DNA from 3 places in the Streptomyces sp. NPDC053367 genome. Region 1 is predicted to be linked to each of the others. Evidence: riboswitches for the same ligand, from Rfam matches in the RefSeq annotation. Region 1 holds a riboswitch; each other region holds the start of a gene.
The links. Region 1 has a riboswitch for thiamine pyrophosphate ahead of ACIGXJ_RS30600 (thiamine ABC transporter substrate binding subunit). Riboswitches for the same ligand answer to the same signal wherever they lie in the genome.

Region 1 (10,297 bases):
GCGGTCACGGCACGGTACCCCTGACGGAGACTGGCGGTCTCGGCCCCCCCCGCACCGCGACGGACGGCGGTCACGGCACCGGCACCCCTGACGGAGACTGGCGATCTCGGTACCTGCGCCGCGGACGGACACCGGCGGTCACGGCACCGGCACCCCTGACGGAGACTGGCGGTCTCGCCCCCCCGCACCGCGATGGACGGCGGTCACGGTACCGGGACCCCTGACGGAGACTGGCGGTCTCGGTACCGGCGCCGCGGACGGACACCGGCGGTCACGGCACGGCACCCCTGACGGAGACTGGCGGTCTCGGCCCCCCGCACCGCGATGGACGGCGGTCACGGCACCGGCACCCCGGCCACCGGCAGCAGCCGGGACGGCCCCGCGCGCAGGAGCCATGGCGGAAGCAGACCGAGTGGGTTCAGGTAGGTGTCCCCTCGTCTCAGGCCCCAGTGGACGCAGGGCTCCGTGCAGTGGGAGCCCGCCGGCTCCACCGTGCCGATGATCTGGCCGGGCGTCACCTCGGCGCCCTTGGGGAGCGTCGCCCGTACCGGTTCGTATGTGGTGCGCAGACCTCCCGGCAGCTCCAGCGACACCACCCCCTTGCCGGCCACTCGCCCCGCGAAGGCCACCCGGCCCGCCGCCACCGCCCGTACCTCCGTGCCGGGCGCCGCCGCCAGGTCGACGCCCCGGTGGCCGGGGCCGTAGGGCGTCGCCGGGGGCTGCCAGCCGCGCAGGACCGAAGGGCGCGGGCCAACCGGCCACAGGCGGGCGAGAGGCGGGACGGGATCGGGCCCGCCTGAGGGTGAGGGCGTCGCCGGCGGGGCGTCGGCCCGCGCGGCCGGGGTCAGGACGGTCAGGGCCAGAGCCAGCAGCAGGGCCCATGTGGTCAGGGACGCGTATCGGATCGTTCGCATGGCACGACCGTCCCGCACCGCCGCCGATCACGCCCGGACCTGTGGACCGACGGCCGGTTGTGGACAGCGGCGTCACCCGGCGCCTCTCCGGTCCCGTACACTTCTGGTGGCGACCCGGGCCACCGGGTCGACTTCGCACGCCCCGGCGCCGATGGGTCACCCCTCGGTGTCACGCGCCCCTCGGTCCTTCGCGGCAGGCGCATCGGGAGCGTCAGGCGCGGGTGTCGTCCGGCACCCGCGGCACAACCGAGAAACACGAGGAGAACGGCCATGGCCGTCGTCACGATGCGGGAGCTGCTGGAGAGCGGCGTCCACTTCGGTCACCAGACCCGTCGCTGGAACCCGAAGATGAAGCGCTTCATCTTCACCGAGCGCAACGGCATCTACATCATCGACCTGCTCCAGTCGCTGTCGTACATCGACCGCGCCTACGAGTTCGTCAAGGAGACCGTCGCCCACGGCGGCACGGTCATGTTCGTCGGCACGAAGAAGCAGGCGCAGGAGGCCATCGCCGAGCAGGCCACCCGCGTCGGCATGCCTTACGTCAACCAGCGCTGGCTGGGCGGCATGCTCACCAACTTCTCGACCGTCTACAAGCGTCTGCAGCGCCTCAAGGAGCTCGAGCAGATCGACTTCGAGGACGTCGCCGCGTCCGGTCTGACCAAGAAGGAGCTTCTCGTGCTCTCGCGCGAGAAGGCCAAGCTGGAGAAGACCCTCGGTGGTATCCGCGAGATGCAGAAGGTGCCCAGCGCCGTCTGGATCGTGGACACCAAGAAGGAGCACATCGCGGTCGGCGAGGCCCGGAAGCTCAACATCCCGGTCGTCGCCATCCTCGACACCAACTGCGACCCCGACGAGGTCGACTACAAGATCCCGGGCAACGACGACGCGATCCGCTCCGTCACCCTGCTCACCCGCGTGATCGCCGACGCCGTCGCCGAGGGCCTCATCGCCCGCTCCGGCGTCGCCACCGGCGACAAGGGCGAGAAGGCCGCGGGCGAGCCGCTGGCCGAGTGGGAGCGCGACCTGCTCGAGGGCGAGAAGAAGGCCGAGGAGGCCCCGGCCGCCGCCGAGGCTCCCGCCGCCGAGGAGGCCCCGGCCGCCGAGGCCCCCGCCGCCGAGGAGGCCCCCGCCGCCGAGGCGCCGGCCGCCGAGGGCGAGCAGGCCTGACACCGTCGGTGCTGACGACGGGGGCCGCGACATGACGTGCGCCCCCGTCGTCCACCCGTAGGTCAGCAGGACGGACGCGGTCCGCGACCGCTACCGCGGGTCGCGACCGCGCGGATCCGATTCCAGACTTCGAGAAAGACTCACAGACTCATGGCGAACTACACCGCCGCTGACGTCAAGAAGCTCCGTGAGCTCACCGGCGCCGGCATGATGGACTGCAAGAAGGCGCTGGACGAGGCCGAGGGCAACGTCGAGAAGGCCGTCGAGGCGCTGCGCATCAAGGGCCAGAAGGGCGTCGCCAAGCGCGAGGGCCGCTCCGCCGAGAACGGCGCCGTGGTCTCGATCATCGCCGACGACAACTCCTCCGGCGTCCTGGTCGAGCTGAAGTGCGAGACGGACTTCGTCGCCAAGGGCGAGAAGTTCCAGGCCGTCGCCAACAAGATCGCCGAGCACGTCGCCGCGACCTCCCCGGCCGACCTGGAGGCCCTGCTCGCCTCCGAGATCGAGCCCGGCAAGACCGTCCAGGCGTTCGTGGACGAGGCCAACGCCAACCTCGGCGAGAAGATCGTCCTCGACCGCTTCGCCCAGTACTCCGACGGCTTCGTGCTCGCCTACATGCACCGCACGATGCCCGACCTGCCCCCGCAGATCGGTGTCCTCGTCGAGCTGGACAAGCCGAACGCCGACGTGGCCAAGGGCATCGCCCAGCACATCGCCGCCTTCGCGCCGAAGTACCTCTCCAAGGAGGACGTCCCGGCCGAGGTCGTCGAGTCCGAGCGCCGCATCGCCGAGGAGACCACCCGCGCCGAGGGCAAGCCCGAGGCCGCGATCGCCAAGATCGTCGAGGGTCGGGTCAACGGCTTCTTCAAGGACGCCACGCTGCTCGGTCAGCCGTACGCGCTCGACAACAAGAAGTCGGTCCAGAAGGTTCTGGACGAGGCCGGTGTCACCCTGAAGCGCTTCGCGCGCATCAAGGTCGGCATCTGAGTCCGTACCGGGACCGACGCGCGACCCGCGGCGGATCACCGCCCGGGTCGACCGCAGTCGTCCGCGGACGCCGTCGCACGCGCGTGTGACGGACGACAGCAGATCTGACGAGGAGGCCATTGCCGAGCACGGGAACACCCCCAGACGGCAATGGCCTTCTTCGTATGTGCAACACGTGAAAGAGGCGGGATCTCCATGACCACCAAGGCCCAGAAGAGCGACGACGGCAAAGTGCGCGGCCGGTATCTGCTGAAGCTGTCCGGAGAGGCGTTCTCCGGCGGTGGGGGTCTGGGCGTGGACCCGGACGTAGTGCACAAGATCGCCCGTGAGATCGCCGCGGTCGTGCGCGACGGCGCCGAGATCGCGGTCGTCATCGGCGGCGGCAACTTCTTCCGCGGCGCCGAGCTCCAGCAGCGCGGCATGGACCGCGCCCGCTCGGACTACATGGGCATGCTCGGCACCGTGATGAACTGCCTCGCCCTCCAGGACTTCCTGGAGAAGGAGGGCATCGACTCCCGCGTGCAGACCGCCATCACCATGGGCCAGGTCGCCGAGCCGTACATCCCGCTGCGCGCCGTGCGCCACCTGGAGAAGGGCCGTGTGGTCATCTTCGGCGCCGGTATGGGCATGCCGTACTTCTCCACCGACACCACCGCCGCCCAGCGCGCCCTGGAGATCGACGCCGAGGCGCTGCTCATGGGCAAGAACGGCGTGGACGGGGTGTACGACTCCGACCCGAAGACCAACCCGGACGCCGTGAAGTTCGACGCGCTCGGCTACGGCGAGGTCATCACCCGCGACCTGAAGGTGGCCGACGCCACGGCCATCACGCTGTGCCGCGACAACAAGCTTCCGATCCTCGTCTTCGAGCTTCTGGCCGAAGGCAATATCGCTCGCGCCGTCAAGGGTGAGAAGATCGGCACGCTGGTGGGCGACCAGGGCAACCGGGCCTGACCGGGATTCACCCGGAGCCGGACCGGGGAATCCTCCGGAGCCCGACCGGGTAATGCCCCGGAGCCTGACCGGGGGATGGACAATGTTCTGCCGGTCGGGAACCGTGCAAGAAGACGCGACGCAGCCGGCCGCCGCCCCGACGAGGAACCGCAGCCGGGCCTTACTCAAGACACGCAGGAGCAAGTGGTGATCGAAGAGACCCTCCTCGAGGCCGAGGAGAAGATGGAGAAGGCCGTCGTGGTCGCCAAGGAGGACTTCGCCGCGATCCGCACCGGCCGTGCGCACCCGGCGATGTTCAACAAGATCGTGGCCGACTACTACGGTGCGCCGACGCCGATCAACCAGCTGGCCTCGTTCTCCGTGCCGGAGCCGCGCATGGCCGTCGTGACCCCGTTCGACAAGAGCGCGCTGCGCAACATCGAGCAGGCCATCCGCGACTCCGACCTGGGCGTCAACCCGAGCAACGACGGCAACATCATCCGTGTGGTGTTCCCCGAGCTCACCGAGGAGCGCCGCCGCGACTACATCAAGGTCGCCAAGGGCAAGGGCGAGGACGCCAAGGTGTCCATCCGTTCCGTGCGCCGCAAGGCCAAGGACGCGATCGACAAGCTGATCAAGGACGGCGAGGTCGGCGAGGACGAGGGCCGCCGTGCGGAGAAGGAGCTCGACGACACCACCGCGAAGTACGTCGCCCAGGTGGACGAGCTCCTGAAGCACAAGGAAGCGGAGCTGCTCGAAGTCTGATGAACGACTCTTCCTGGGGAGCGCCGTCCAGGGCCGGTCAGGCCGGGTACTGGGGGCCGTCCGACCAGGGGCCCGGCCAGGGGTACGTCCACGGGACTGCCCCGGCGGGTCCCGCGTACGATGCGCCTGAGGCGCAGCAGACTCGCCCCATGCCCATCGTGCCCGACGGACCCGCCGTACCCCGGTACGGCGGCGACCAGGATGACGACCGGGGGGCCGCTCGGCTGAGCGGCCCCTTGTTCCGCGACGAGACACAAGCGGCGCGGCCCTACGAGGCGCCGCAAGCACAGCCGTACGACATGCCGCAGGCGCAGCCCTACGGGGCGGTGCCGCAGAATCCGGAGCCCATGCCCGACGCCCCGCAGCCGGCCCCCGCACCGCAGAAGAAGAGCGCGGGCCGTGACCTGGGCGCGGCCATAGGGGTCGGGGTCGGGCTCGGCGCGGTGATCGTCGCGTCGCTGTTCGTCTACAAGGCCGTGTTCGTCGGTGTGATCGCGGTCGCCGTGGTCGTCGGTCTGTGGGAGCTGACCAGCCGGCTCCAGGAGCGCAAGCAGATCAAGGCGCCGCTCGTGCCGCTGGCGCTGGGCGGTGCGGCGATGGTCGTCGCCGGGTACGTCCGGGGCCCCGAGGGCGCGTGGGTCGCGATGGCCCTCACCGCGCTGGCCGTGCTGGTCTGGCGGATGACCGAGCCGCCCGAGGGCTACCTCAAGGACGTCACCGCCGGCGTCTTCGCGGCGTTCTACGTGCCGTTCCTCGCCACGTTCGTCGCGCTGCTGCTGACCGCCGACGACGGGCCCTGGCGCGTTCTGACGTTCCTGCTGCTGACCGTGGTCAGCGACACCGGGGCCTACGCGATCGGCTGGCGCTTCGGCAAGCACAAGCTCGCTCCGCGGATCAGCCCCGGCAAGACGCGCGAGGGGCTGTTCGGCGCGGTGAGCTTCGCCATGGTCGCCGGTGCGCTGTGCATGGAGTTCCTGGTGGACGACGGCCGCTGGTGGCAGGGCCTGCTGCTGGGGCTCGCCGTCGCCGCCAGCGCCACGCTGGGCGACCTCGGCGAGTCCATGATCAAGCGGGACCTCGGCATCAAGGACATGGGCACCCTGCTTCCGGGTCACGGCGGCATCATGGACCGCCTGGACTCGCTGCTGCCGACTGCTCCCGTGGTGTGGCTGCTGATGGTGCTGTTCGTCGGCTCCGGCTGACGAGTCCGGCGGTGCTGTTCGTCGGCTCCGGCCGGCGAGTCCGGCGGTGCGCTCGCTCACGGACCTCTGCCCCTGCGGGGCGGGGGTCCGTACGTCGTCCTGCGGTGGTGGCCGGGGGGCGTGCCCGGTGGGACGATTTCGGTGTACGCCCGCAAAGGGGGTCCACCCATGTCCGCCATCCGTGAATCCATCGACATCGACTGCCCTCCGGAAGACGCCTACGCCTATCTCACCGACCCCGCCCACCTGCCGGAATGGCAGCTGAGCGCGGTCGCGGCCGAGCCGCTCGAAGCGGGGCCGCTCCACCCCGGCTCCCGGGTCCGGGTCACCCGCCGGGTGGGCACCCGGCAGATCCCGGTGACCCTGGAGTTCGACGCGCTCGACCCGCCGCACAGCTGGGAGCTGCACGGCGTAGAGGGGCCCGTGCGTCCGCGCACCCACGGCGAGATCGAGCCGCTCGACGACGGACGCCGCTCCCGCGTGACCATCGAGGTCGACTTCGAGGGCCACGGCCTCGGCAAGGCCCTGGTCCCCCTCGTCGTCCGCCCCCAGGCCCGCAAGGAGCTGCCCCGGGACGAGGCCCTGCTGAAGCAGCGGTTGGAGCGCACGGGCGCCTGATCCTCGGGGTCGCGGGTCACTCATGACGATCTGCGACACTGGTAGCACCATGCCCAAGCCCGGAGAACTCACCTTTGTCGCGCCGCGCGGAGCCAAGCAGCCGCCGCGGCATCTCGCCGATCTCTCGCCCGCCGAGCGCAAGCAGGCCGTGGCCGAGGCCGGGGAGAAGCCGTTTCGCGCCAAGCAGCTGTCGCAGCACTACTTCGCGCGGTACGCGCACGACCCGCAGGAGTGGACCGACATTCCGGCCGGGTCCCGGGAGAGGCTGCGCGAGGCGCTGTTCCCCGAGCTGATGACCGTCGTACGGCATCTGTCGACGGACGAGGGGACCACGCGCAAGACGCTGTGGCGGCTGTTCGACGGGACGCTCGTCGAGTCGGTGCTGATGCGGTACCCGGACCGGGTGACCATGTGCATCAGCTCACAGGCCGGATGCGGTATGAACTGCCCGTTCTGCGCGACCGGGCAGGCGGGTCTCGACCGGAATCTGTCGACGGCCGAGATCGTGCACCAGATCGTCGACGGCATGCGCGCGCTCAGGGACGGCGAGGTGCCCGGCGGGCCCGCGCGGCTGTCCAACATCGTCTTCATGGGCATGGGCGAGCCCCTCGCCAACTACAAGCGGGTCGTCGGCGCCATCCGTGCCCTGACCGACCCCGCGCCCGACGGGCTGGGGCTGTCGCAGCGCGGCATCACCGTCTCCACCGTCGGGCTCGTGCCCGCGATCCACCGGTTCGCCGACGAGGGCTTCAAGTGCCGGCTGGCGATCTCCCTGCACGCCCCGGACGACGAGCTGCGCGACACGCTCGTGCCGGTGAACACGCGGTGGAAGGTGCGCGAGGTCCTGGACGCCGGGTTCGAGTACACCGAGAAGTCCGGGCGCCGGCTGTCCATCGAGTACGCGCTGATCCGTGACATCAACGACCAGGCCTGGCGCGGTGACCGGCTGGGCCGGCTGCTCAAGGGCAAGCCGGTGCACGTCAACCTGATCCCGCTGAACCCGACGCCCGGCTCGAAGTGGACCGCCTCGCGGCCCGAGGACGAGAAGGCGTTCGTCGAGGCCATTGCGGCGCACGGGGTGCCCGTGACCATCCGGGACACCCGAGGTCAGGAGATCGACGGAGCCTGTGGTCAGCTCGCCGCGACCGAGCGGTAGTCTGAGAGCCGTAGTCCGAGATCCGTTCAATACATCTTCATATTCCGACAGGGGAGCGCCACAGCGCTGAGAGTGCGGCGATCGGGCCGCAGACCCTCTGAACCTCGCCCAGGTCATTCTGGGTAGGAAGTTCGGTCATCACTCGAGCTGTTGCGCCCCGCCCGGGCCCCGAAGAGGACCCGGGCGGGGCCGCGTCTCTTCCTGGACCGTCCCAGGAGGAATTCCGTGCACATCAAGACGTTCGTCGCCGCGGCCGTCGGCCTCGGCCTGGTCACGCTGTCCGCGTGCGGGTCGGACTCCGCCTCCGACACGGACACCGGTTCCGGCGGCAAGGGCTCCAGGACCGTCACCCTCGTCAGCCACAGCTCGTGGGCGGTGTCCGAGGACGTCCTCGCCGCCTTCGAGAAGCAGTCCGGCTACCAGGTCAAGGTGCTGGAGGACGGCGACGCCGGCCAGGCCGTCAACAAGGCCGTCCTCACCAAGGACAACCCCCAGGGCGACGTGTTCTTCGGCGTCGACAACACCCTGCTGTCGCGGGCCCTGGACAACGGGCTCTTCCAGCCGTACGAGGCGAAGGGCCTCGACCAGGTCGGCGCGGAGTACCAGCTCGACAAGGACGAGCACCGGGTCACGCCCGTCGACTTCGGCGACATCTGCGTCAACTACGACAAGCAGTACTTCGCCGACCACAAGCTGGCCCCGCCGGCCACGCTCGACGACCTGACCGAGCCCGCGTACAAGAACCTCCTCGTCACCGAGAACGCCTCCACCTCCTCGCCCGGTCTGGGCTTCCTGCTCGGTACGGCGGCGAAGTACGGCGACGACGGCTGGCAGGACTACTGGAAGAAGCTGAAGGCCAACGGCGTGAAGGTCGTCGACGGCTGGGAGCAGGCCTACAACGAGGAGTTCTCCGGCTCGGCCGGCGGAAAGAAGGCCAGGGCCGACCGCCCGCTGGTGGTGTCGTACGCCTCCTCCCCGCCCGCCGAGGTGATCTTCGCCGACCCGAAGCCGAAGACCGCGCCCACGGGCGTGGCGAGCGGCACCTGCTTCCGGCAGATCGAGTTCGCGGGGCTGCTGAGCAACGCGAAGAACGCCGAGGGCGGCAAGGCGCTGATCGACTTCCTGATCTCGAAGCGGTTCCAGGAGGACATGCCGCTGAACATGTTCGTCTACCCGGTGACCGAGGCCGCGAAGGTGCCCGCCGAGTTCACGCAGTACGGTCCCGCCGCGAAGAGCCCCGAGACCATGGACCCGGCGAAGATCGCCGAGCACCGCGATGAGTGGGTCACGTCGTGGACCTCGCTCGTACTGAAGTAAGGCGCGGAAGCCGTACGGGGAGCGCGGCGCGGCTGGGTCTTATGGCCCTGCCCGTCGCGTTCTTCGGGCTGTTCTTCGCCTACCCCGTCGCCGCGATCGTCGAGCGCGGGCTGCACGCCGACGGGGTGTGGCGGCTGGGCCGGCTCGGTGAGGTGCTCGCCGACCCCGGCATCCGGCACGTGCTGTGGTTCACCACCTGGCAGGCCCTCGCCTCGACCGCGCTCACCCTGCTGATCGCGCTGCCCGGCGCGTATGCGTTCGCCCGGTTCGACTTCCCCGGCAAACAGGTGCTGCGCGCGGTGGTCACCGTGCCGTTCGTGCTGCCGACCGTGGTCGTCGGCACCGCGTTCCTGGCCGTCGTAGGCCGCGGTGGTCTGCTGGACGAGCTGTGGGGCGTACGTCTGGACACCACCGTGTGGGCGATCCTGCTGGCGCACGTCTTCTTCAACTACGCGGTCGTCGTACGGACCGTCGGCGGTCTGTGGGGCCAGCTCGACCCGCGGCAGGAGGAGGCCGCGCGGATGCTCGGCGCGTCCCGCCTCACCGCCTGGCGCACGGTCACGCTGCCCGCGCTCGGGCCGGCCGTCGCGGCCGCGGCCCTGATGGTGTTCCTGTTCACCTTCACCTCCTTCGGCGTGGTGCAGATCCTCGGCGGGCCCACGTTCTCGACCCTGGAGGTCGAGATCTACCGGCAGACCACCGAGATCTTCGACCTGACCACGGCCGCCGTGCTCACCCTGGTCCAGTTCGCCGCGGTGGGCGCGATCCTCGCCGTGCACGCCCGGACCGTACGGCGGCGGGAGACGGCCCTTCGGCTGGTGGACACCTCGGTGACGTCGGCGCGGCCGCGCGGGGCGGGGCAGTGGGCGCTGCTCGCCGGTGTGCTGGTGACGGTCGCCGTGCTGCTGGTGCTGCCGCTGGCGGTGCTCGTGCAGCGGTCGCTGGACGCGCCGGACTTCGGCTACTACCGCGCGCTGACCTCGTCCGACGGCGGCGCGTTCCTCGTGCCCCCGATCGAGGCGATCGGGAACTCGCTGCGGTACGCGTGCGTGGCCACCGCGTTCGCCGTACTGATCGGCGGGCTGGCCGCCGCCGCGCTGACCCGGCGGGACGCGGGGCGGCTGGTGCGCGGGTTCGACGCGCTGCTGATGCTGCCGCTCGGGGTGTCCGCGGTGACCGTCGGTTTCGGCTTTCTGATCGCCCTGGACGAGCCGCCGCTGGATCTGCGGGCCTCC
Region 2 (10,297 bases), on a different contig from region 1:
CGCGAGCTGCTCATCGACGGCGTGGGCCGGCCGAGCGGCGAGGGCGATGTGAGGGTCGCGCCGGTCGAACCGGAGTCCCTGGGCGAGGTGCTGCTCCGGCTTCAGGTCGGCAGCGACCAGGCGCTGTTCCGCTCCTCCACAGCGCCGCTGGTGGCGTTCCTCGACCGCACGGACAAGCTGGTGCCGCTCGGTCAGGAGACCTCGCTGGCCGATTTCGACACCCATCTCGACGAGGCCCTGGACCGGATCCTCGCGGAGGAACAGAGCGCGGGGTGACGCGTGACGTCCAGGGAGGTGGCGTAACGCTTCACCACGGAGAGCGTGGGGCGGGGCGGGGCGCCTGGCCATTGGGCCGGGTCGGTGGCCGGGGGATGGGCTGGGGCCGGTGACCGTACGCCCGGTCCGGGCCGGTGACCGTGTGTCGGGTCCGGGTCGGTGACCGTATGCCGTCCGGGCCGGTGACCGTTCGCCGGGTCGGCAGGCCGTGAGAGGGCGCTGGGCCGGGAGGCTGTGACCTGCGCACTGGGCACCGGTCCGTGATCCGCGCACTGGGCACCGGTCCGTGACCCGCGCACGGGGGCGCCAGCTCGTGACCGCGCCCCCGGTCGGCCGGCCCCCGGCCGTGCTCCGGGCAGCTGCCGCTGAAGGTGCCGCCGAGCGTGCGGCGGCACTCAGCGCTTGCGCCGCCTGCCCCTGCCGGTCCGGACCGCCACGGCGGGCGACGGGCTGGCCTCCGAGGGCGCGAGCGCCGGACGGTCGGCGGAGACCATGAGCGCGGCCAGGGCGGTCGTGACCGGAACGGACGCCACCAGGCCGATCGAGCCGACCAGCGTGCGCACGATCTCCTCCGCGACCAGCTCGCTGTTGACGACCGCCCCCACGCTGCTCTGCGCGATCGAGAACAGCAGCAGCAGCGGCAGAGCCGCGCCCGCGTAGGCGAGGACGAGCGTGTTGACGACCGAGGCGATGTGATCGCGGCCGATCCGGATGCCCGCCCGGTACAGGCCGCGCCAGCCCATCGTCGGGTTGGCCTCGTGCAACTCCCACACCGCCGACGTCTGGGTGACGGTCACGTCGTCCAGGACCCCGAGCGAGCCGATGATGATGCCCGCCAGCAGCAGACCGCTCATGTCGATCGACGGGTACAGCCCGTGGATCAGGCCGGTGTTGTCGTCCGTGTTGCCGGTGAGGGCGGCCCAGTCGATGAACCACGAGCCGAGCACGCCGATCAGCAGCAGGGAGATCAGGGTGCCGAGCACGGCCACCGAGGTCCGGGCGGACAGGCCGTGACACAGATACAACGCGATCAGCATGATCGCGCTCGCCCCGACCACCGCCACGACCAGCGGGTTCGAGCCCTGAAGGATCGCGGGCAGGATGAAGAAGTTGAGCACCACGAAACTCATGGCCAGAGCGACCAGCGCCATCACCCCGCGCATCCGGCCCACGAGCACGACGGCGATCGCGAAGATGCCGGCGAGCACACCCAGCGGAAGCCGGCGGTTCACATCCACGACGGAGTACTGCAGGTCCTTCGGCGCGGAGGGCTCGTAGGCGACCACGACCTCCTGGCCCTCGTGCAACTGCCGTGACTGGTCCGGCTGCACGATCTCGGTGAACGTGCGCCCGCTGTCCTCGCCGGAGTCGACCCGGATCGTCGCCCGCTTGCAGGTGCCGTTCTCCTGCTGCTGCGCCGAGGAACCCTCCGCGGTGGAGGTGTCGCCTGTCGGGGGGACGCCGGAGGCATTGACCGACTTGCAGTCCAGCTCCTCGACCTTGGTGACCGTCGCCTGTTCCGTCTGCCGGTCGAAACCGACACCGGTGCGCTCGTGTGGCGGCGCACCGCCGGGCCACAACACCGCGAGGCCCACCACGACCGCGGCCGCGAACGGGACGAGGATCGCCGCGATCACCTTGCGCAGATGCTTGGAGACGGGCGCGGCCGGTCCATGACTGTGACTGTGCGAGTGACCGCCTCCGTGGCCGCCTCCGTGGCCGCCTCCGCCACCGTGACCGCCTCCGTGGCCGCCGCCGCCTCCGTGACCACCTCCGCCTCCGTGGCCGCTGCCTGACCCGTGACCGCCTCCGTGGCCGCCGCCGCCTCCGTGACCACCTCCGCCTCCGTGGCCGCTGCCTGACCCGTGACCGCCGCTCACGTCGCGGCCGCTGCCACGTCCGTGCCGTCCAGCGAGACCATGCCCGCCCTCGGCACCGCCTCCACCACCGGAGCCGTAGCCCCCGTCTCCACCGCCGAAGCCGTAGCCGCCGCCGGCCTCGTGTCCGCCGCCAGAGCCAGGGCCGTCTCCGGAGCCAGGGCCGCCACCGGCCCCAGGACCGCCACCGGCCCCGGTCCACCCGCTCTCTCCACGCCCGTGCCCGTGCCCCTGGCCATGGCCACCGTCACCCGGTCCGTGTGCCTGCCCGCCCTCGGAGCCTGCCGCGGTGCCGGGCGCCGCGCCGCCTCCGGTGCCGTATCGGCCGCTCCCGTCGCCCGGGAAAGAGGGTCCGGGCCCGTGCCCGGAACCGTGTCCGTTTACGGCTGCGGGGCCGGCCCCGCAGCCGCCGATGTGACGACCGCCGGAGGCCCTCGCGGTGGGTCCGTCACGGCGCGGTTCGGGCGGCGGGAACGGGGGCTGCTGTGTCGTGGTCACTGACCGATCATCGCAAGAACGACAGGGGCCCCCTGTTCACCGCGCCCGAAGTGACGCTAGCGTGGAGGCACCTTTGTACACGCGGGAGCTCGGAGCACCGGGCTGAGAGGGCGCTGACCTCCGTCTTCGCGATGTTTCACGTGGAACACGTGGTGTTCCACACGAAACACCGGGAGACGGTGACCGCTGCGTCGACCGCCGAACCTGTTACCGGGTAATGCCGGCGTAGGGAGTAGGTCTCATGACCAGCAAGGACGTACGCACGCCTGCCTCCACGCAGCAGGGGACCTCCGCGGTCTCCGAGAGCGACGACGTCAGGAAGTCCATCGGATGGCACAAGGCGTATGTCGAGGGCTCGCGCCCCGATATGCGCGTGCCGGTCCGTCAGGTGCACCTCACCAACGGCCAGTCGGTCACGTTGTACGACACATCAGGCCCTTACACCGATCCATCCGTCGAGACGGACGTCCGCAGGGGCCTGGCGCCGCTGCGGGAGAACTGGATCATCGCCCGTGGCGACACCGAGGAGTACGCGGGCCGTCCCGTCCGCCCCGAGGACGACGGCCTCAAGCACACCTCGCCGCGTGGTGGACTGCGCAATCTCGACGCGGTCTTCCCGGGCCGCCCCCGGCTGCCGCGCCGCGGCCGCAGCGGTCAGGCGGTCACGCAGCTGGCCTATGCGCGCCGGGGCGAGATCACGCCCGAGATGGAATACGTGGCCATCAGGGAGAACGTTTCCCCCGAGGTGGTGCGCGAGGAGATCGCGGCAGGCCGGGCCGTGCTGCCGGCGAACGTGAACCACCCGGAGATCGAGCCGATGATCATCGGCAAGCGGTTCCTGGTGAAGGTCAACGCCAACATCGGCAACTCCGCGGTGACGTCCTCCATCGAGGAGGAGGTCGAGAAGATGACCTGGGCGACCCGCTGGGGCGCCGACACGGTCATGGACCTGTCCACCGGCCGCAACATCCACACCACCCGCGAGTGGGTGCTGCGCAACTCCCCCGTGCCCATCGGCACGGTGCCGCTCTACCAGGCCCTGGAGAAGGTCGACGGCCGGGCCGAGGAGCTGACCTGGGAGATCTACAAGGACACGGTCATCGAGCAGGCCGAGCAGGGCGTGGACTACATGACCGTCCACGCGGGCGTCCGGCTGCCGTACGTGCCGCTGACCGCCAACCGCAAGACGGGCATCGTCTCGCGCGGTGGCTCGATCATGGCCGCGTGGTGCCTGGCGCACCACAAGGAGAGCTTCCTCTACGAGAACTTCGAGGAGCTCTGCGAGATCCTCGCCGCGTACGACATCACGTACTCGCTCGGCGACGGCCTGCGCCCGGGTTCGATCGCGGACGCCAACGACGAGGCGCAGTTCGCGGAGTTGAGGACGCTCGGGGAACTCAACCGGATCGCCAAGCGTTTCCATGTGCAGACGATGATCGAGGGCCCCGGTCACGTCCCGATGCACAAGATCAAGGAGAACATCGACCTTCAGCAGGAGATCTGTGATGAAGCTCCGTTCTATACGCTCGGCCCGCTGACCACGGACGTCGCGCCCGCGTACGACCACATCACTTCCGGCATCGGTGCCGCGATGATCGCCTGGTGGGGCACGGCCATGCTGTGCTACGTCACGCCCAAGGAGCACCTGGGCCTGCCCAACCGTGACGACGTCAAGACCGGCGTCATCACCTACAAGATCGCCGCGCACGCCGCCGACCTCGCCAAGGGGCACCCGGGGGCGCAGGAGTGGGACGACGCGCTGTCCGACGCCCGGTTCGAGTTCCGCTGGGAGGACCAGTTCAACCTGGCCCTCGACCCGGACACGGCACGGGAGTTCCACGACGAGACCCTCCCGGCCGAGCCTGCCAAGACGGCTCACTTCTGCTCCATGTGCGGGCCGAAGTTCTGCTCGATGAAGATCTCCCAGGACATCCGCCGTGAGCACGGCGGCAGCAAGGCGGAGATCGAGGAGGGCATGGCCCAGAAGTCGAAGGAGTTCGCGGCGGCCGGCAACCGGGTGTACCTGCCGCTCGCGGACTGACACCGACAGGCGGCCGACCGGGTCGTACGGCCATGGGTCCGCGGACCTGCCGTACGCCTCGGGTCGGCGGCCTGCCGAAGCTCCCGGTGGCCCGGTGTGCGGCTTGCGCTCCCCTGGGCGGGCGGCGCAAGCCGGGGTCAGTCCGGCTGGTGCTCGGGGCCCCCGAAGTCGGGGCTGCTGAAGTCGGGACTGGTGTAGCTCGGGCGAGGGCTCGCGGAGGCGCCCTCGCCGGGGCTGGTGAAACCCGGGCGGTCGTAGCCGAGATGGGGCATGCGCCCGGCCGGTGTCGGTGGACTCGTGCGGGGCAGGGCGACCGGGCTCGACGCGGCGAGCGCGTCGCGCAGGAACGGCACGATGCCGCGCTCCAGCAGGGCCTCCCGCCAGGCCTGCCTGGCCTGGTCCAGCTCCCCGCCCGGATCGTCGTAGGAACTCGGGCTTGGTGTGGGCCTGTTGCGCAGGGCGGTGAGCAGCAGGCCGACGGCGGCGACCAGGATGGCGACGGCGGTCAGGGCGCCGAACGCCCATCCGGTCGTGAGCATGGTGTCGGCGAAGGACCGGTCCGGATCGAGCACCTTCAGGAGGTAACCGACGAGCAGGAAGATCGCGGCGGCGGTTCCGGCCAGGACAGGGGCGAGGACGGCGACGACCGCGACGGCCCCCGCGCCGGCGGTCTCGGTGACCTCCCCCATGACGGAGGCGAGTCCGCCCGTGCCCGCACCGGGCTCGGAGCCGGACTCGCGCAGGGACGACGAGGTGGGTGGTGTGGGCCGGCGCAGTTCCTCGCGGACCTTCACATAGTGCTGGTACTCGGTCGCCGCGGCGGCCGTGATGAGAGCGGTGGCGCCCAGCGCCATGGTGCGCAGTTGTTCGGGGTTGAGCCGCTGACCGACAGCGGCCAGTTCAGGACGGTGCGGGGCGGAGCGCAGCGCCTCATCGAGGATCCGCTCGTACTCCTGGCGGTCCTCGCTCAGCAGGTGCTGCGGAACGCTGTTCATGTGCATCCCCCGATGCTCCGTAGGGCTTGGGGCTCGCACGCTGACGAGCCGTCGGGCAGAAACGGAGGGGAGCCTGCTACGGATAAGCCGATGGTAGAGCGGTGACGGCACACGTCGACAGGGGGTTTGCAGAAATTGCCCTCCGGTCCGCGCCCTCGGGCTCGCGCTGTCACCTTCCGGGCCTGCGACGGGGTACCACGGCCCGGTGAAGTCTCACTTGTCCAGCGGGAGTTGCTGCACGAGCAGCTTTCCGGCCATGGTCACTCCGCCGTCCATGGCGATGGCGAGGCCGTCGGCGTAGACGTGCGGTCCCTCGACCACGGGGCCGGCGTTGTCCTCGCCGTCCTCGGAGCCGACCTCGCCCAGGAGGTAGGGGATGGGGCTGTGGCCGTGGACGATGCGGCTGCCGCCGAAGACCTCGAGCAGCGAGCGCACATGGTCGGCGCCGCCCTCGTCACGGAAGGAGAAGCGCTTGGTGAACTTGCGGAACAGATCCCAGACCTCGTCCGCGTCGTTGCGGGTGAGGGTCTCGCGGATCGTGTCGTTGACTTCCTCGATGGAGTCGCCGTAGTCCAGATAGGCGGTGGTGTCGGAGTGCACCAGCAGATGGCCGTCGACCTGCTCCAGGGCGTCGAGGCGGGACATCCACTGCAGATGGTGGTCCTGGAGGCGGTCCATGTCGGTCTTCTGGCCACCGTTGAGCAGCCAGGCCGCCTGGAAGGTGGCGGTGCCCGCGCCGGAGTTGACGGGGGTGTCGCCGAACCGCTTGGCGCCGATGAGCAGCAGCTCGTGGTTGCCCATCAGGGCCTTGCAGTAGCCGCCGGCCGCTGCCGCCTCGGCGGACAGCCGCATCACGAGGTCGATGACGCCGATGCCGTCCGGACCGCGGTCGGTGAAGTCGCCGAGGAACCACAGCCGGGCGGTGCCCGCGCACCAGTGACCCGCGGCGTCGATCAGGCCCTTCTCCTGAAGAGCGGCGATCAGCTGGTCGAGGTAGCCGTGCACGTCGCCGACCACGAACAGCGGGCCGGGGCCGGCCGCGGGCTGGGGGACGGGCGCGGGGGCCGGGTCGACGGTGACCTGGAGAGTGTCACCCCGGTTGATGACGGGCAGGTCGCGCTGGGTGGGCGTGTACCCCTCCGGGTAGTCCACCGGCTCCGGGACGGGGGCGGCCGTCTCACCGGGGTGGCTGCCCTGGGCGGGGTACGGGCCGGTCTCATGGACGTACGCGGGCACCCGGAAGTCGCGCAACGTCGCCGTCCGCTCCACCTCGGGTCCCTGACCGGCCCCCTGAGTCATCGACCCCTCCACCATCGCGCCGCAGCTGCACCGATCGGACTGCCTGGTCGCAGCGGCCCGCGGTGCCGTGGGCCCATCATAGGAATGCGGATCGTGCCATGTGATGACCCAGGGGTGGTGAAAAGAAGCAGGACTCCGGTTTCACCGTGGCTTTCGCCCCGATTGGGCCGGGCTTCGCCCGAGCCGTCGGCCGGTCCGGCGCTATCCCTCTTCCGGGGAGCGCGGGGGGCTGACGGTCCGGCGCGGCGGGCGCCGTTGCGAAGAGGTGCGCACGATCAGCTCCGTCGGTATCACCTGTTCGACGGGATGATCCGACTCGACTCCCTCGATGGCGTCGATGAGGAGCTGGACGACGGCCGTGCCGATGCGGCGCGGCTTGAGCGACAGCGTGGTGATGGGCGGCTCGGTGTTGGCGTACACGGTGGACTCGCTGCAGCACACCAGCAGCAGGTCCTCGGGCACGCGCAGGCCGTAGCGGCGGGCGGCGGCGAGCAGGTCGGTGCCGTTGGGGTCGAACAGCCCGTAGACGGCGTCGGGGCGGTCGGGCCTGGCCAGGAGCCGGTCGGCGGCGACGGCGCCGGCGCAGGGGTCGTGCGCCGGGTAGGCCTCGTAGACCGGGTCCTGGCCGACGCGCTCGCACCAGCGCAGATAGGCCGTGGTCGACAGGTGGGTGTAGGTGTCGGTGGTCGTGCCGGTCAGCAGGCCGATCCGGCGGGCGCCCGCGTCGGCCAGATGGTCGAGGATGCCGAGGACGGCGGCCTCGTGGTCGTTGTCGACCCAGGCGGTGACGGGAAGGGAGCCGGCCGGGCGGCCGTCGGAGACGACCGGTAAACCCTGCCGGACCAGCTCGCTGACCACCGGGTCCTGGTCGGAGGGGTCGATGACGACCGTGCCGTCCAGGGCGACGTTGGACCACACGTCGTGGCGGGAGGTCGCGGGAAGGATGACGAGGGCGTAGCCGCGGGCGAGCGCGGCGGAGGTGGCGGCACGTGCCATCTCCGCGAAGTACGCGAACTCGGTGAAGGTGAAAGGTTCATCCCCGTACGTCGTCACGGTCAGGCCGATGAGTCCCGACTTGCCGGTACGGAGGGTTCGGGCGGCTGCCGAGGGGCGATATCCCAGTCGGTCGGCGACCTCGCGGACATGGCGGCGGGTGGCGTCCGGGAGCCGGCCCTTGCCGTTGAGGGCATCGGAGACGGTTGTGATGGAGACCCCGGCGGCGGCGGCCACATCTCTGATGCCCGCCCGTCCCGGCCGGCTGCCTCGGCGTGAGGTTTCCGCGCGGCTCACCTGGTGCTTCCCTGCTGCTGTCATGGCGTGCCGATAGTAGGGCTCATGCGGTGGGGTAGTGCGGACGCATATGCACCCGTTGACAGGCACGATTCTGCAAGGCTGTCAGGCCGGAAAAACCTTTGAAAGCAAGGGAGTTGGCGGCTTCTGCTGTAGGACGTGGCGTCTCGGCGCGTGCACGCCTGCCAACTGCCCGATGTTTCGAAGAGGTCTCAACTCACCTTCACGAGGGACGCGCGCCACGGCGCAAGCCACCGGCGCATAGATATATGTATGGTGCGCCCCCGATTCATGGCCCTTCGTACGGTGATGCCCCTGTTGTCAGTGGGGCTGCTGGGACATCCCCGCTCGGCGCCTGCCTCGCGCCCGCTCCGGGCCCACCCGGTCCAGGTGGTGGACGCGGACCCATTCGCAGCGGGCCCGAATCCTCTTAAGGTGAGAAGCATTGGAAGCCGGCGGTGCTGACGGTCCGCCGGTGATCGCGAGGAGGACTGCGGTGAGCGAGACGAGCCCGAAGCTGCGCGCCGAGCTGGAGGGTATCCCCACCTACAAGCCGGGCAAGCCTGCCGCGGCCGGGGGGCCGGTGGCGTACAAGCTGTCCTCCAACGAGAACCCCTATCCCCCGCTGCCGGGCGTCATGGAGAGCGTCACCGCCGCAGCCGCGTCCTTCAACCGCTACCCGGACATGGCCTGCATGGGGCTGATGGAGGAGCTGGCCGAGCGCTTCGGTGTGCCGGTCTCGCACCTGGCCACCGGCACCGGTTCGGTCGGTGTCGCCCAGCAGCTGCTCCAGGCCACGTCCGGCCCCGGCGACGAGGTCATCTACGCCTGGCGGTCCTTCGAGGCGTATCCGATCATCACCCAGATCAGCGGCGCGACCTCGGTGAAGGTGCCGCTGACCCCGGGCGATGTGCACGACCTCGACGCGATGGCGGACGCCATCACCGACAGGACCCGCCTGATCTTCGTCTGCAACCCCAACAACCCGACCGGTACGGCCGTGCGCCGGGCCGAGCTCGAGCGCTTCCTGGACCGGGTGCCCGGCGATGTGCTGGTCGTGCTGGACGAGGCCTACCGCGAGTTCGTGCGGGACACGGAGGTGCCCGACGGCGTCGAGCTGTACCGCGACCGGCCGAACGTCTGCGTCCTGCGGACCTTCTCCAAGGCGTACGGCCTCGCCGGCCTGCGCGTCGGGTTCGCGATCGCGCATGAGCCGGTCGCCGCGGCGCTGCGCAAGACGGCCGTCCCGTTCGGCGTCAGCCAGCTCGCGCAGGACGCGGCGGTGGCCTCGCTGCGGGCCGAGGACGAGCTCCTGGGCCGGGTCGGCTCGCTGGTGTGCGAGCGCACGCGTGTGGTCGACACGCTGCGCTCCCAGGGCTGGACGGTGCCGGACACCCAGGCCAACTTCGTGTGGCTGCGGCTGGGGGAGAGCACGGTGGCGTTCGCGGCCGCCTGTGAGCAGGCGGGGGTCGTGGTGCGGCCGTTCCCCGGCGAGGGTGTGCGGGTCACGATCGGCGAGACCGAGGCGAACGACATCTTCCTGAAGACGACGGAGGGCTTCCGCAAGGAGCTCCAGGGGTGAGGAGTCCTCGGACCCGATCCGGTCGGTGGCACTAGTCGGTGATCGCTTCGACCCGGATCGGGTCGCCTGCGCGCACGGTCGCCAGTCGGCGGGGGTCCCCGTCGAGGCGGCCGAGGACGTTGCAGGGGCTCGCGAGGCGACACTCGTCGCCTCGCGAGATCGGGGTGGGGCCATAGGGAAGTGCGAGGGCGTCGCCGTCGGTCCAGAAGGCGACCGTGCCCGGCTCGACGACCTGTCGGGCGTCCGTTTCACGTGAAACCGACACGCTTGTGTCGAAGTAGACCTCCTCACCCCAGGTCTGGGCGGTGGAGGTGAAGGGAAGCGCCTCCATCAGGGCCTGAGTGGTCGGGGTGCTGTCGAGGCTCGCGGTGAGATGCCCCGCGGGCCAGGAGATCCGTATACGGGTCGGTGAGTGCTGCGTCTGCATGGCGCGCAATTC
Region 3 (10,297 bases), on a different contig from region 1:
CAGCCGGCTGGTGTGCCGGTCCTCGTCGTCGTTCACCGGCAGCGGCCGGGGCACGGTCAGCGAGCGCGGGATCACGCTCGTCCGGTCCTCCGCGTTGTCGTGCTCCGCCGCGATCGCCCGCGGCGGCACCGCGTCCAGCTCCGCCTCGGACAGCCCGGCGCGCGCCTCGCGGACCTGGGCGAGCAGCGCCACGGCGTCGTACGGCCGGATCTCCGGGGTGCGCGCGGTCGCCGAGGCGACCAGTTCGTCCAGCGCGTACGCCAGGCCCGGCACCGAGGCCGAGGGCGGCGGGACGTCGTCGTGGACGTGCTTGTAGAGGATCTGCGCGGGGGAGTCCCCGAAGTGCGGCTTGCCGCCGGTGAGCATCTCGAACAGCATCACCCCGCACGCGTACACGTCGACGCGCGGGTCGGCGGCGCCCCGCTCGATCTGCTCGGGGGCGAGATAGGCGGCCGTGCCGAGGACCGAGCCGGAGGTGCTGGTCACCGTGTCCACCGAGCGCACCAGCCCGAAGTCGGCGACCTTCACCCGGCCGTCGTCCCCTATGAGGACGTTCTCCGGCTTCATGTCGCGGTGCACGAACCCGGCCCGGTGGGCGGCGCCCAGCGCGGCCAGCACCGGCTCCAGGATGTCCAGCGCGGCCCGCGGCTGCAGCGCCCCGCGCTCGCGCAGCACGTCCCGCAGGGTGCAGCCGGCGATGTACTCCATCGCCAGATACACGTACGACCCGTCCGCGCCCTGGTCGAAGACCTGCACCACGTTCGGGTGCGCGAGGCGGGCCACGGACTTCGCCTCGCGGATGAACCGCTCGACGAAGGCCCCGTCGACGGCCAGCGCCTGGTGCATCACCTTCAGCGCGAGCACGCGGTCCAGACGGGTGTCCACGGCCCGGTAGACCGTGGCCATCCCGCCGACCGCGATCCGCGCCTCGACGCGATAACGCCCGTCGAGCACCTGCCCGACCAGAGGGTCCTGAAGGGTCGTGTCCACGCAGGTGAGTGTACGAGCCGGGACCGACAGCCCTGCCTCTTCCGACCGGATCGGGCAGGGACTGCAGCCGACCTGTGACGCACCCGACGACCGGACGGTCCGCCACCGTCGTGGCCACCGCCGTGGGCGGTCGGCCGGGGCGGGCGGCAACCCCCGCGCCGGCGAGCGGACCCTCAGAAGGCCGGCCGCTCCGGGTCCAGCCGTGCCAGCCCGTCCACCGGGGACGACGCCTCGGCAAAGTGCCGCTTCGGGATCCGCCCGGCCCGGAAGGCCAGCCGGCCCGCCTCCACGGCGCTCCTCATCGCGGAGGCCATCAGCACCGGCTCCTGCGCCCGCGTCACCGCCGAGGCGAGCATCACACCGGCGCAGCCCAGCTCCATCGCGAGCGCCGCGTCGGACGCCGTACCGGCACCCGCGTCCAGGATCACCGGCACCCGCGCCTGCTCGCAGATCAGCTGGAAGTTGTGCGGGTTGCGGATGCCGAGGCCCGAGCCGATCGGCGACCCCAGCGGCATGACCGCCGCGCAGCCCGCGTCCTCCAGCTTCCGGGCGAGGACGGGGTCGTCGTTGGTGTACGGCAGGACGGTGAAGCCGTCCTCCACCAGCGTCTCGGCCGCGTCCAGCAGCTCGATCGGGTCCGGCAGCAGGGTGCGCTCGTCGGCGATGACCTCCAGCTTGACCAGGTCGGTGCCGAGCGCCTCGCGGGCCAGCCGGGCCGTCAGCACGGCCTCCCCGGCGGTGAAACAGCCGGCCGTGTTGGGCAGGACGCGGATGCCGAGCCTGTCCAGCACGGACAGCACCGAGCCGTGCACCGAGGGGTCGACGCGCCGCATGGCGACGGTCGTCAGCTCCGTCCCGGACGCCACCAGCGCCCGCTCCAGCACCTCCAGGCTGGGCGCGCCCCCGGTCCCCATGATCAGCCGGGAGCTGAACGTCGTACCCCCGAGGACGAACGGATCGTCGGCCATGGGTCAGCCTCCCTGTACGGCGGTGAGGACTTCGACGCGGTCGCCCTCGGCGAGCGCGGTGGAGGACCACTGCGTGCGCGGCACGACGGTCTCGTTGAGCGCGGCGGCCACTCCGGAGGGCGCCGCGGTGAGGGAGCGCACGAGCGTGTCGAGAGCCGTCCCCGGCTCGATCTGCCGACGCTCGCCGTTGACCGAGATGGTGACCGAGAGGTTCATACGGGCTGCTCCGTGAGTGCGGTGGTGAAGCGCCGGGGCGTGAAGGGGCGGGCCTCGTCGGGCAGTTCACCGGTGGTCAGGACGTGGGCCATGGCGTCGCCGGTGACCGGCGTCAGCAGCACGCCGTTGCGGTAGTGGCCGGTGGCCAGCAGCAGGCCGTCCAGCTCGGTCGGGCCGAGCAGCGGCGCGTTGTCGGGTGAGCCGGGGCGCAGACCCGCGCGGGTCTCCGTCAGCGGCAGTTCGGTGATGCCGGGGACCAGTTCGTGGGCGTCGCGCAGCAGCTCGTACACGCCGCCCGCGGTCACCGTGGTGTCCCAGCCGAGTTCCTCGCTGGTGGCCCCGACGACCAGCTCGCCGTTCTCCCGCGGCACCAGATAGACCTGGCTGCCGCGCACCACCGCGCGGACGGTGCGGTGCAGGAAGGGCGCGTACCGCCCCGGCACGGTCAGCCGCAGCACCTGCCCCTTCACCGGCCTGACCGGCGGCAGTACGTCGTCCGGGACACCGGCGAGCCGCCCGCTGAGGCTGCCCGCCGCGAGGACCACCTGCCCGGCCCCCAGCAGCGCGCCCGCGCGCGTGACGACACCCGCGGCCCGCTCCCGTACGACGGTGAGCTGTTCGGCCCAGTCGCGGTGGAACACCACGCCCGCCTGCGCGCAGGCCGCCACCAGGGCCGCCGCGAGGCGCCGCGGGTCGATCTGGTGGTCGCCGTCCACCCGCAGCCCGCCGCGCACGCCCGGCGCCAGCATCGGCTCCAGGCGCCGGCACTCACGTCCGGACAGCCACTGCGAGTCCAGGCCCGACTGCTGCTGGAGCGCGTGCAGTTCGCGCAGGTGCGCGCGGTCGTCGGCGTCCAGCGCGACGGCGAGGGTGCCGCACTGCCGGTAGCCGAGGTCGTGCCCGGTGAGGCCGGTCAGCTCGGCGGCGAACTCCGGGTAGCGGCGCGCCGAGGCGAGGTTCAGGCCGAGCAGGGTCTGCTCGCCGTAGTGCAGTTCGGTGACGGCGGCCAGCATCCCGGCCGCCACCTGCGCGGCCCCGCCGCCCGGTTCCGGGTCCACGACAGCCGTGGCGAGACCGCGTTGCGCGGCCCGCCACGCCGTCACCAGACCGATGATGCCGCCCCCGACCACGAGGACGTCTGACGTACGCGACATGGGCGTCCAGCCCCTCCCTTCGCCGGCATGACCCGGATCAGGTTCGTACGGTCGGAGGCCGCCAGCCTCCCTCTCAGCCCGGTGCGTCCGGGCTCCCGCGAGTGCTTTACGTTTGCCCCACCCTAACCGCAGCCGCCACACCCTCGTAAGGGAGCCTTCAGCCGTGCCCCGTTCGCTCGACGGTCTCGTCCTCGCCCCGGTCGCCGACCAAGCCCCAGGTCAGGTGGGCACCCGCACCCGGTTCACGTACCACGAGAAGGACGGCGGGATCTGGGCCGAGTACGCGGGCGGCGATGTGGTGCGCGGCCGGCTGGTGGGAACCCGGGACGGAGACCGGCTGGACTTTCGGTATGTCCAGCTGCGGCTCGACGGCACGACGGCCTCCGGGCACTGCGTGTCACGGGTCGTGGAGCTGCCCGACGGGCGGCTCCGCCTGGAGGAGACCTGGGAGTGGGAGTCGCGGCCGGGCAGCGGGACCAGCGTGGTGGAGGAGGTCACGGACGTGGTGGGGGAGGTCACGGGACACGGCCGGTGACTGACGGATTGTCAGTTGTCTATGGTGATCAGGTGAGCGAGCAGACGCAGGAACGGGAAGCGCCGGGAGCGACCGTGCCGCGGCGTGTCGTCGTCGTGGGCGCGGGCATGGCCGGCGTGCAGACCGCGGTCGCCCTGCGCGAACAGGGCTTCACGGGCACCGTGACCCTGATCGGCGCCGAACCCCACCAGCCCTACGACCGGCCCCCGCTGTCCAAGGCCGTGCTGCTCGGCACCGCCGAGGGCTCCGCCTTCGACGTCGACTTCGAGGCGCTCGACATCGAGCTGCACCTCGGCCGCGAGGCCCTCGGCCTGCGCCCGGCCGACCATGAGCTGGACACCGAGCACGGCCCGGTGCCCTACGACGTCCTGGTCCTGGCCACCGGCGCCGAACCGGTGCATCTGGCCGGCGCCGAGGGCGTGCCCGGCGTGCATCTGCTGCGCACCCTGGACGACGCCGAGCGGCTGCGGCCCGTCCTGGCCCGCCAGCACGACATCGTGGTCGTCGGAGCCGGCTGGATCGGCGCCGAGTTCGCCACCGCCGCGCGCGAGGCGGGCTGCGCGGTGACCGTCGTGGAGGCCGCCGACCGGCCGCTCGCCGGGGCGCTGCCCGCCGAGGTCGCCGCCCCGATGGCCTCCTGGTACGCCGACGCCGGCGCCGATCTGCGCACCCACACGCGTGTGGCCCGCGTCGAGCCCGGCGAGGTCGTCCTCGACGACGGCACCCGGCTGCCCGCCGGCGCGGTCGTCGTCGGCATCGGCGCCCGCCCCGCCACCGCCTGGCTCACCGGCTCCGGCGTCGAGCTGGGCGCCCACGGCGAGGTCGTCGCCGACGCCCACCTGCACACCTCCGCCCCCGACGTCCACGCGGTCGGCGACTGCGCCTCCTTCCCCTCCGGCCGCTACGGCGAGCGACTGCTGGTCCACCACTGGGACAACGCCCTGCAGGGCCCGCGCACGGTCGCCGCCAACATCATCGGCGCCTCGACGGACGAGCCGCCGTCCGTCTACGACCCGGTGCCCTACTTCTGGTCCGAGCAGTTCGGCCGGTTCGTGCAGTACGCAGGCCACCACACCTCCGCCGACACGCTGCTGTGGCGCGGCGACCCGTCGGGTCCGGCCTGGTCGGTGTGCTGGCTGCGCGAGGGCCGCCTGGTGGCCCTGCTGGCGGTCGGCCGCCCGAGGGACCTGGCGCAGGGCAGGAAGCTGATCGAGTCGGGCGCCCGGATGGATCCGGACCTCCTGGCGGACCCGGCCCGCCCTCTGAAGGCGGCCGCGCTGTAGGGGGCGCGGAGCTGTCCCGATGTGCGGCTGCGCCGCGCGGGCGATCGGCCCGAAGGGCCCGGCAGACGTGATCACGCCCCCACCCGGGTGGCCTCGACTTCCGACTGTCAGTGCTGGATGGCAGGCTTGTCCCTGTGACCGAGATTGACGCAAAGATCGATGCTCTCGTCCCCGCCTGGCTCACCCTCCCCGACATCGCAGAAATGCTCGGTGTCGAGGTGACCCGCGTGCGGCAGCTGGTCAAGGAGGGCCAGCTCATCGCCGTACGCCGTGGTGAGAACCGCGCACTGCACGTCCCCGCCGCCTTCATCGACGGGGACAAGGTCGTCAAGGGCCTCACCGGCACCCTGACGCTCCTGCGGGACGACGGCTTCACCGACGAAGAGATGCTGGAGTGGCTCTTCACCCCCGACGACAGCCTGCCCGGCACCCCCGCGCAGGCGCTCAGCGAGAATCGCGGCACGGAGGTGAAGCGCCGCGCCCAGGCGCTCGCCGTCTGACCTGATCAGCACTCTGGAGGCACAGGGCCGGGGTACGTCCCCGGCCCGTGCGCCACCGACACCACGGGGGGACACGTATGCCCGCGACCGCACGCGCCCAGCTCGCCGACGCCCGGCTCTACCTCTGCACGGACGCCCGCAAGCGCCAGGGCGACCTGCCCGAGTTCCTGGACGCGGTCCTCGCCTCCGGCGTCGACATCGTGCAGCTGCGCGACAAGGGCATGGAGGCCGGCGAGGAGCTGGAGCACCTGAAGGTCTTCGCCGACGCCTGCGCCCGGCACGGCAAGCTCCTCGCGGTGAACGACCGCGCGGACGTCGCGCACGCCGCCGGGGCCGATGTCCTGCACCTCGGCCAGGGCGACCTGCCGGTGCCCGCGGCCCGCGCCATCCTCGGCGAGGACGTCCTGATCGGCCGCTCCACGCACGCCGAGGAGGAGGCCGCGGCGGCAGCGGTCCAGGAGGGCGTGGACTACTTCTGCACCGGCCCCTGCTGGCCCACCCCCACCAAGCCCGGCCGGTACGCACCCGGCCTGGACCTGGTGCGGTACACCGCCGCGCTCGGCACCGACCGGCCCTGGTTCGCCATCGGCGGCATCGACCTCGGCAACCTCGACGAGGTGCTGGAGGCGGGCGCCCGCCGGGTGGTGGTCGTACGGGCCGTCACCGAGGCCGACGACCCGGGAGCCGCCGCGGCCGAGCTCGCCAAGCGCCTGCGGTCCGCGTAGGACCGCGTGAGGCTCGCGTACGACCGTCCGGAGCCGTGTGGGTCCGCGGTGCGGGGGCTGGTGCGGCCGAGCGGCGAGACGCGTTCGGCCGCATGGCGAGACACTCATCCGCTCCAATCGGCTCATTTCGGGCACCCGCTGTCCACCCTTTGGACAGTAGCCGGGCAAATCGGGCAAATTTCCGTCATTCGGTTGGGGGACCGCCGACCCCTGGATAACCTGCGGGTATGGCCCTAGGAACCGCATCCACCAGGACTGATCGCGCACGCACCGTGCGTGACATCCTCGCCACCGGCAAGACGACGTACTCCTTCGAGTTCTCGGCGCCGAAGACCCCCAAGGGCGAGAAGAACCTGTGGAGCGCGCTCCGCCGGGTCGAGGCGGTCTCCCCGGACTTCGTCTCCGTCACCTACGGCGCCGGCGGCTCCACCCGCGCGGGCACCGTCAAGGAGACCCAGCAGATCGTCGTGGACACGACCCTCACACCGGTCGCCCACCTCACCGCCGTCAACCACTCCATCGCCGAACTGCGCAACATCATCGGCCAGTACGCCGACGCCGGCATCCGCAACATGCTCGCCGTGCGCGGCGACCCGCCCGGCGACCCCATGGGCGACTGGGTGCCCCACCCCAAGGGCCTGACCTACGCCGCCGAGCTCGTCCGGCTCATCAAGGAGTCGGGCGACTTCTGCGTCGGTGTCGCGGCCTTCCCCGAGATGCACCCGCGCTCCACCGACTGGGACACCGATGTCGAGCACTTCGTCGACAAGTGCCGGGCCGGCGCCGACTACGCCATCACGCAGATGTTCTTCCAGCCCGAGTCCTATCTGCGGCTGCGCGACCGGGTGGCGGCGGCCGGCTGCGACACCCCGGTGATCCCGGAGGTCATGCCCGTCACCAGTGTCCGGATGCTGGAACGGCTGCCCGCGCTCAGCAACGCCCACATCCCGTCCGAGCTGAAAGAGCGCATCCTCACAGCACAAGACGATCCCGCCGCTGTACGCTCCATCGGTATCGAGTTCGCCACCGAGTTCTGTGCGCGGCTGCTGGCCGAGGGAGTCCCCGGACTGCACTTCATCACGCTCAACAACTCCACGGCGACGCTGGAAATCTACGAGAACCTGGGCCTGCACCACCCCCCGCAGGCCTAGACCTGCCGCACCGGTATACGACACACTGCGTAGCGGTCACTGGGAGAGGGGCGTACATGGGCTGGGCGGTCCTCTACATCGCGTTCGGCGTCGTCGCACTGTGGCTGCTGGGCGAGGTGCTGCTGCAGTACAAGGCACGGCTGCGCTGGCGGCTGCTCGCCTTCGCGGGCTTCCTGGGCGTCGTCGCCGGTGTGCTGATCTCCTCGGTCGTCGTCATCGGCCTGGGCGCCTGTGCCTTCGCGGTCGGCCAGGTCTACGTCACGATGTCCTTCCGCCGCGGCTTCGCGGCGGGCTGGGCGGTCAAGCGGCCGGACGCCGGCGGAGGCGGTTCGCGCCGCGCCCGCGGTGAGCGCCGCGACCCCACCCTGGAGGTCTCCGGCCTGGAGGCGGCCGACGCGAGCGCCGACGACCACGGCACGGACGGTTACGACCGCCCCGGCTCCGCCTACGGCCAAGACGACGACTACGACCGCGACGACGTCTTCACCCCGGCCCGCGCCCACGACCCCGCCGCCGAGACCACCGCCGTCTACGAGCCCCAGCCCCTCCCCGAGGACACCGGCTCCTACGGCGTGTACGGCGACACCGGCGGCCACCCCCAGGCACCGCAGCCCCAGGACCAGTACGCGGCCACCGCCCAGAGCCCCGACCCGGCCTACGGCTACGACGCCTACTCCGGCTACGGCCAGCAGGGCTACGGCTACGACACCGGCGGCCAGCAGCAGTACGCCGCCTACTCCGACCCGTACATCGGCACCCAGACCTACGACGGAGCGTCCTACGACACCGGCTACGGCGGCCAGCAGCAGTTCGGCCAGCAGGCCTACGGTCAGGACCAGTACGGCACCGACGGCTACGGCCAGACCCCGGCCGGCGGTGTCTGGGTGCCGCAGCAGCGCACCGACGAGCAGTACGGAGAGTTTCCGCAGGAGCAGCCGTACCCGTACCAGGGCGACGGCCACGGCCAGGCCCAGGGCACCGGGTACGACGAGCAGCAGTACCGCTACTGAGCCGGGCTGCTCACTGCGAGCCCCGGAAGTCCGGCCCCTCCACGATCAGACCGGCCACCAGGGCGCCGGACATGCCCGCGTGGGGCAGGCCGCCGCCGGGGTGGGACCAGCCGCCGACGCGGTAGAGGCCGGGCAGCCGGGTGGCGTTCGCCGGGTGCAGGAAGCGGCCCTCGCCGGCGGCGAGCGCGGGTGCGGGCACGGAACCGGACCCTGTCTCCGCCGCCGTGTGCGCCGGGGTGCGCACCTCATGCCACAGCACCCGCTCCCGCAGCCCGGGTATCGCGGGTCCGGCCGCTTCGAGGAGCAGGCCCGCGTACTGCCGCAGCCTTTCCTCCTGCTCCCACCCGGCGTCGGCCGGGACGACCGCGGAGACCACCACGGCCTCGTGCCCGTCGTCCGGGACGAGGGCGGGGTCGTCGGGACGCAGCACGGTCACCGTGGGGCGCGGCGGCTCGTCGCCACCGGGGGACGCGAGGAAGTCCAGCTCTCTCTCGCGGTCCGGCGTGTGAACGACCGTGCGGTGCGCCACGCCCGGCTCGCGCCCGCCCACCAGGGCCAGCAGGAGGGTGAACCGGCCCGACGCGGCCGAGGCGGCGGGGCCGGGGCGCACATCGCCGTCCGCGTCCAGCGGATGCCCCGTCAGGGCGCGCAGCCGCGCCGGGTCGACGTCCGCCACGACATGGTCCGCCTCGGCGACGCTGCCGTCGGCCAGCTCCACCCCGGCCGCCCGGCCGTCCTTCTCCACGATGCCCGTGACCTCGGCGCCGAAGACGAACTCGACCCTGCGCCGCACACACCGCTCGTACACCGCGCGGGCCAGCTCCCGCAGGCCACCGCGCACGTACCAGGTGCCGAAGGCGTGCTCCATGTACGGCAGCACGGCCGCGCTCGCCGGAGCGGTCCGGGGATCGAGTCCGTAGGCGAGGACCTGGGTCTCCAGGAGGTCGGCCAGGCGCTCGTCGCGCAGCTCCCAGGCGCCGATCTCGCGCAGCGTGCCCGCGCGGCGGGTGCGCAGCAGCCTCTTGTGCGGGACGGACGGGTACGGCTCACGCTCCGCCAGCACCTCCCAGTCGGGCCACAGCGGCTCCTCCAGCAGAGGCCGGCGCGTGCGGTCCCAGGCCTCGCGGGCCCGCACCAGGAAGTCGCCCCAGCGGGCGCCCGTACCCGCGCCGAGAGCCTCGTCGAGCGCGGCGACCACGCCCGCGCGGGACGCGTTCGGCAGGGGCACGGTGGTGCCGTCCGGGAAGACATGGCAGGACGACGGGTCGATCTGGACCAGCTCGACGCAGGACTCCAGGGGCTCCTTGCCGGTCTTGATGAACAGGTCGCGCCACACGGCGGGCAGGGGCAGCAGACCCGGCCCGGTGTCGAAGCGGAAGCCGTCCCGCTCGAAGCGGCGCACCGCTCCGCCGTAGGTGTCCGTCCGCTCGTACACCGCCACCCGGTGGCCCGCGACGGCCAGCCGGGCGGCGGCCGCCATCGCGCCCATCCCGGCGCCGATCACCGCAATCCGTGCCATGCCTGCGACTTTATCGGCCACCGCTGACAATCCGGCCTCGGGGCCGTCCCGCACCGGGGGCGGGCACCCAGGCGTGAGTACCCGTACCTAGGCGCCGAGATGAGTACGCGCACGGATGGGGCACGCCCCGTCCGGACGGGAGAGTGGAGGCACGGAAAAGGGCAGGGCGCCGGCACCGCCGACACGGGGCGGCGGAACGGCGCCGCCCTGGACCGCTCCTTCCGCCGGCCCGGTCGGCGGGAGCGA

Region 2: it holds a riboswitch for thiamine pyrophosphate, as region 1 does, so the genes downstream of both, thiC (phosphomethylpyrimidine synthase ThiC) here and ACIGXJ_RS30600 (thiamine ABC transporter substrate binding subunit) in region 1, are expected to answer to the same signal.
Region 3: it holds a riboswitch for thiamine pyrophosphate, as region 1 does, so the genes downstream of both, thiO (glycine oxidase ThiO) here and ACIGXJ_RS30600 (thiamine ABC transporter substrate binding subunit) in region 1, are expected to answer to the same signal.

The regions. Positions count from the first base shown of each region.
Region 1 is NZ_JBITYN010000012.1:100,196-110,492, reverse strand. Features, by position in the region: gene ACIGXJ_RS30640 (murein hydrolase activator EnvC family protein) at 336-914, opposite strand; gene rpsB (30S ribosomal protein S2) at 1,185-2,084, shown strand; gene tsf (translation elongation factor Ts) at 2,235-3,071, shown strand; gene pyrH (UMP kinase) at 3,267-4,025, shown strand; gene frr (ribosome recycling factor) at 4,212-4,769, shown strand; gene ACIGXJ_RS30615 (phosphatidate cytidylyltransferase) at 4,769-5,971, shown strand; gene ACIGXJ_RS30610 (SRPBCC family protein) at 6,140-6,589, shown strand; gene rlmN (23S rRNA (adenine(2503)-C(2))-methyltransferase RlmN) at 6,639-7,745, shown strand; TPP riboswitch at 7,785-7,892, shown strand; gene ACIGXJ_RS30600 (thiamine ABC transporter substrate binding subunit) at 7,971-9,062, shown strand; gene ACIGXJ_RS30595 (ABC transporter permease) at 9,038-10,297, shown strand, end outside.
Region 2 is NZ_JBITYN010000003.1:180,314-190,610, reverse strand. Features, by position in the region: gene ACIGXJ_RS10510 (SsgA family sporulation/cell division regulator) at 1-276, shown strand, start outside; gene ACIGXJ_RS10505 (YibE/F family protein) at 672-2,156, opposite strand; gene ACIGXJ_RS10500 (hypothetical protein) at 2,153-2,392, opposite strand; TPP riboswitch at 2,723-2,900, shown strand; gene thiC (phosphomethylpyrimidine synthase ThiC) at 2,893-4,692, shown strand; gene ACIGXJ_RS10490 (hypothetical protein) at 4,830-5,693, opposite strand; gene ACIGXJ_RS10485 (metallophosphoesterase) at 5,901-7,001, opposite strand; gene ACIGXJ_RS10480 (LacI family DNA-binding transcriptional regulator) at 7,188-8,300, opposite strand; gene hisC (histidinol-phosphate transaminase) at 8,773-9,858, shown strand; gene ACIGXJ_RS10470 (cyclophilin-like fold protein) at 9,890-10,285, opposite strand.
Region 3 is NZ_JBITYN010000001.1:373,837-384,133, reverse strand. Features, by position in the region: gene pknB (Stk1 family PASTA domain-containing Ser/Thr kinase) at 1-990, opposite strand, end outside; gene ACIGXJ_RS01750 (thiazole synthase) at 1,164-1,958, opposite strand; gene thiS (sulfur carrier protein ThiS) at 1,962-2,174, opposite strand; gene thiO (glycine oxidase ThiO) at 2,171-3,328, opposite strand; TPP riboswitch at 3,326-3,437, opposite strand; gene ACIGXJ_RS01735 (hypothetical protein) at 3,492-3,863, shown strand; gene ACIGXJ_RS01730 (NAD(P)/FAD-dependent oxidoreductase) at 3,896-5,146, shown strand; gene ACIGXJ_RS01725 (Rv2175c family DNA-binding protein) at 5,281-5,646, shown strand; gene thiE (thiamine phosphate synthase) at 5,724-6,371, shown strand; gene metF (methylenetetrahydrofolate reductase [NAD(P)H]) at 6,599-7,522, shown strand; gene ACIGXJ_RS01710 (hypothetical protein) at 7,579-8,532, shown strand; gene ACIGXJ_RS01705 (phytoene desaturase family protein) at 8,543-10,051, opposite strand.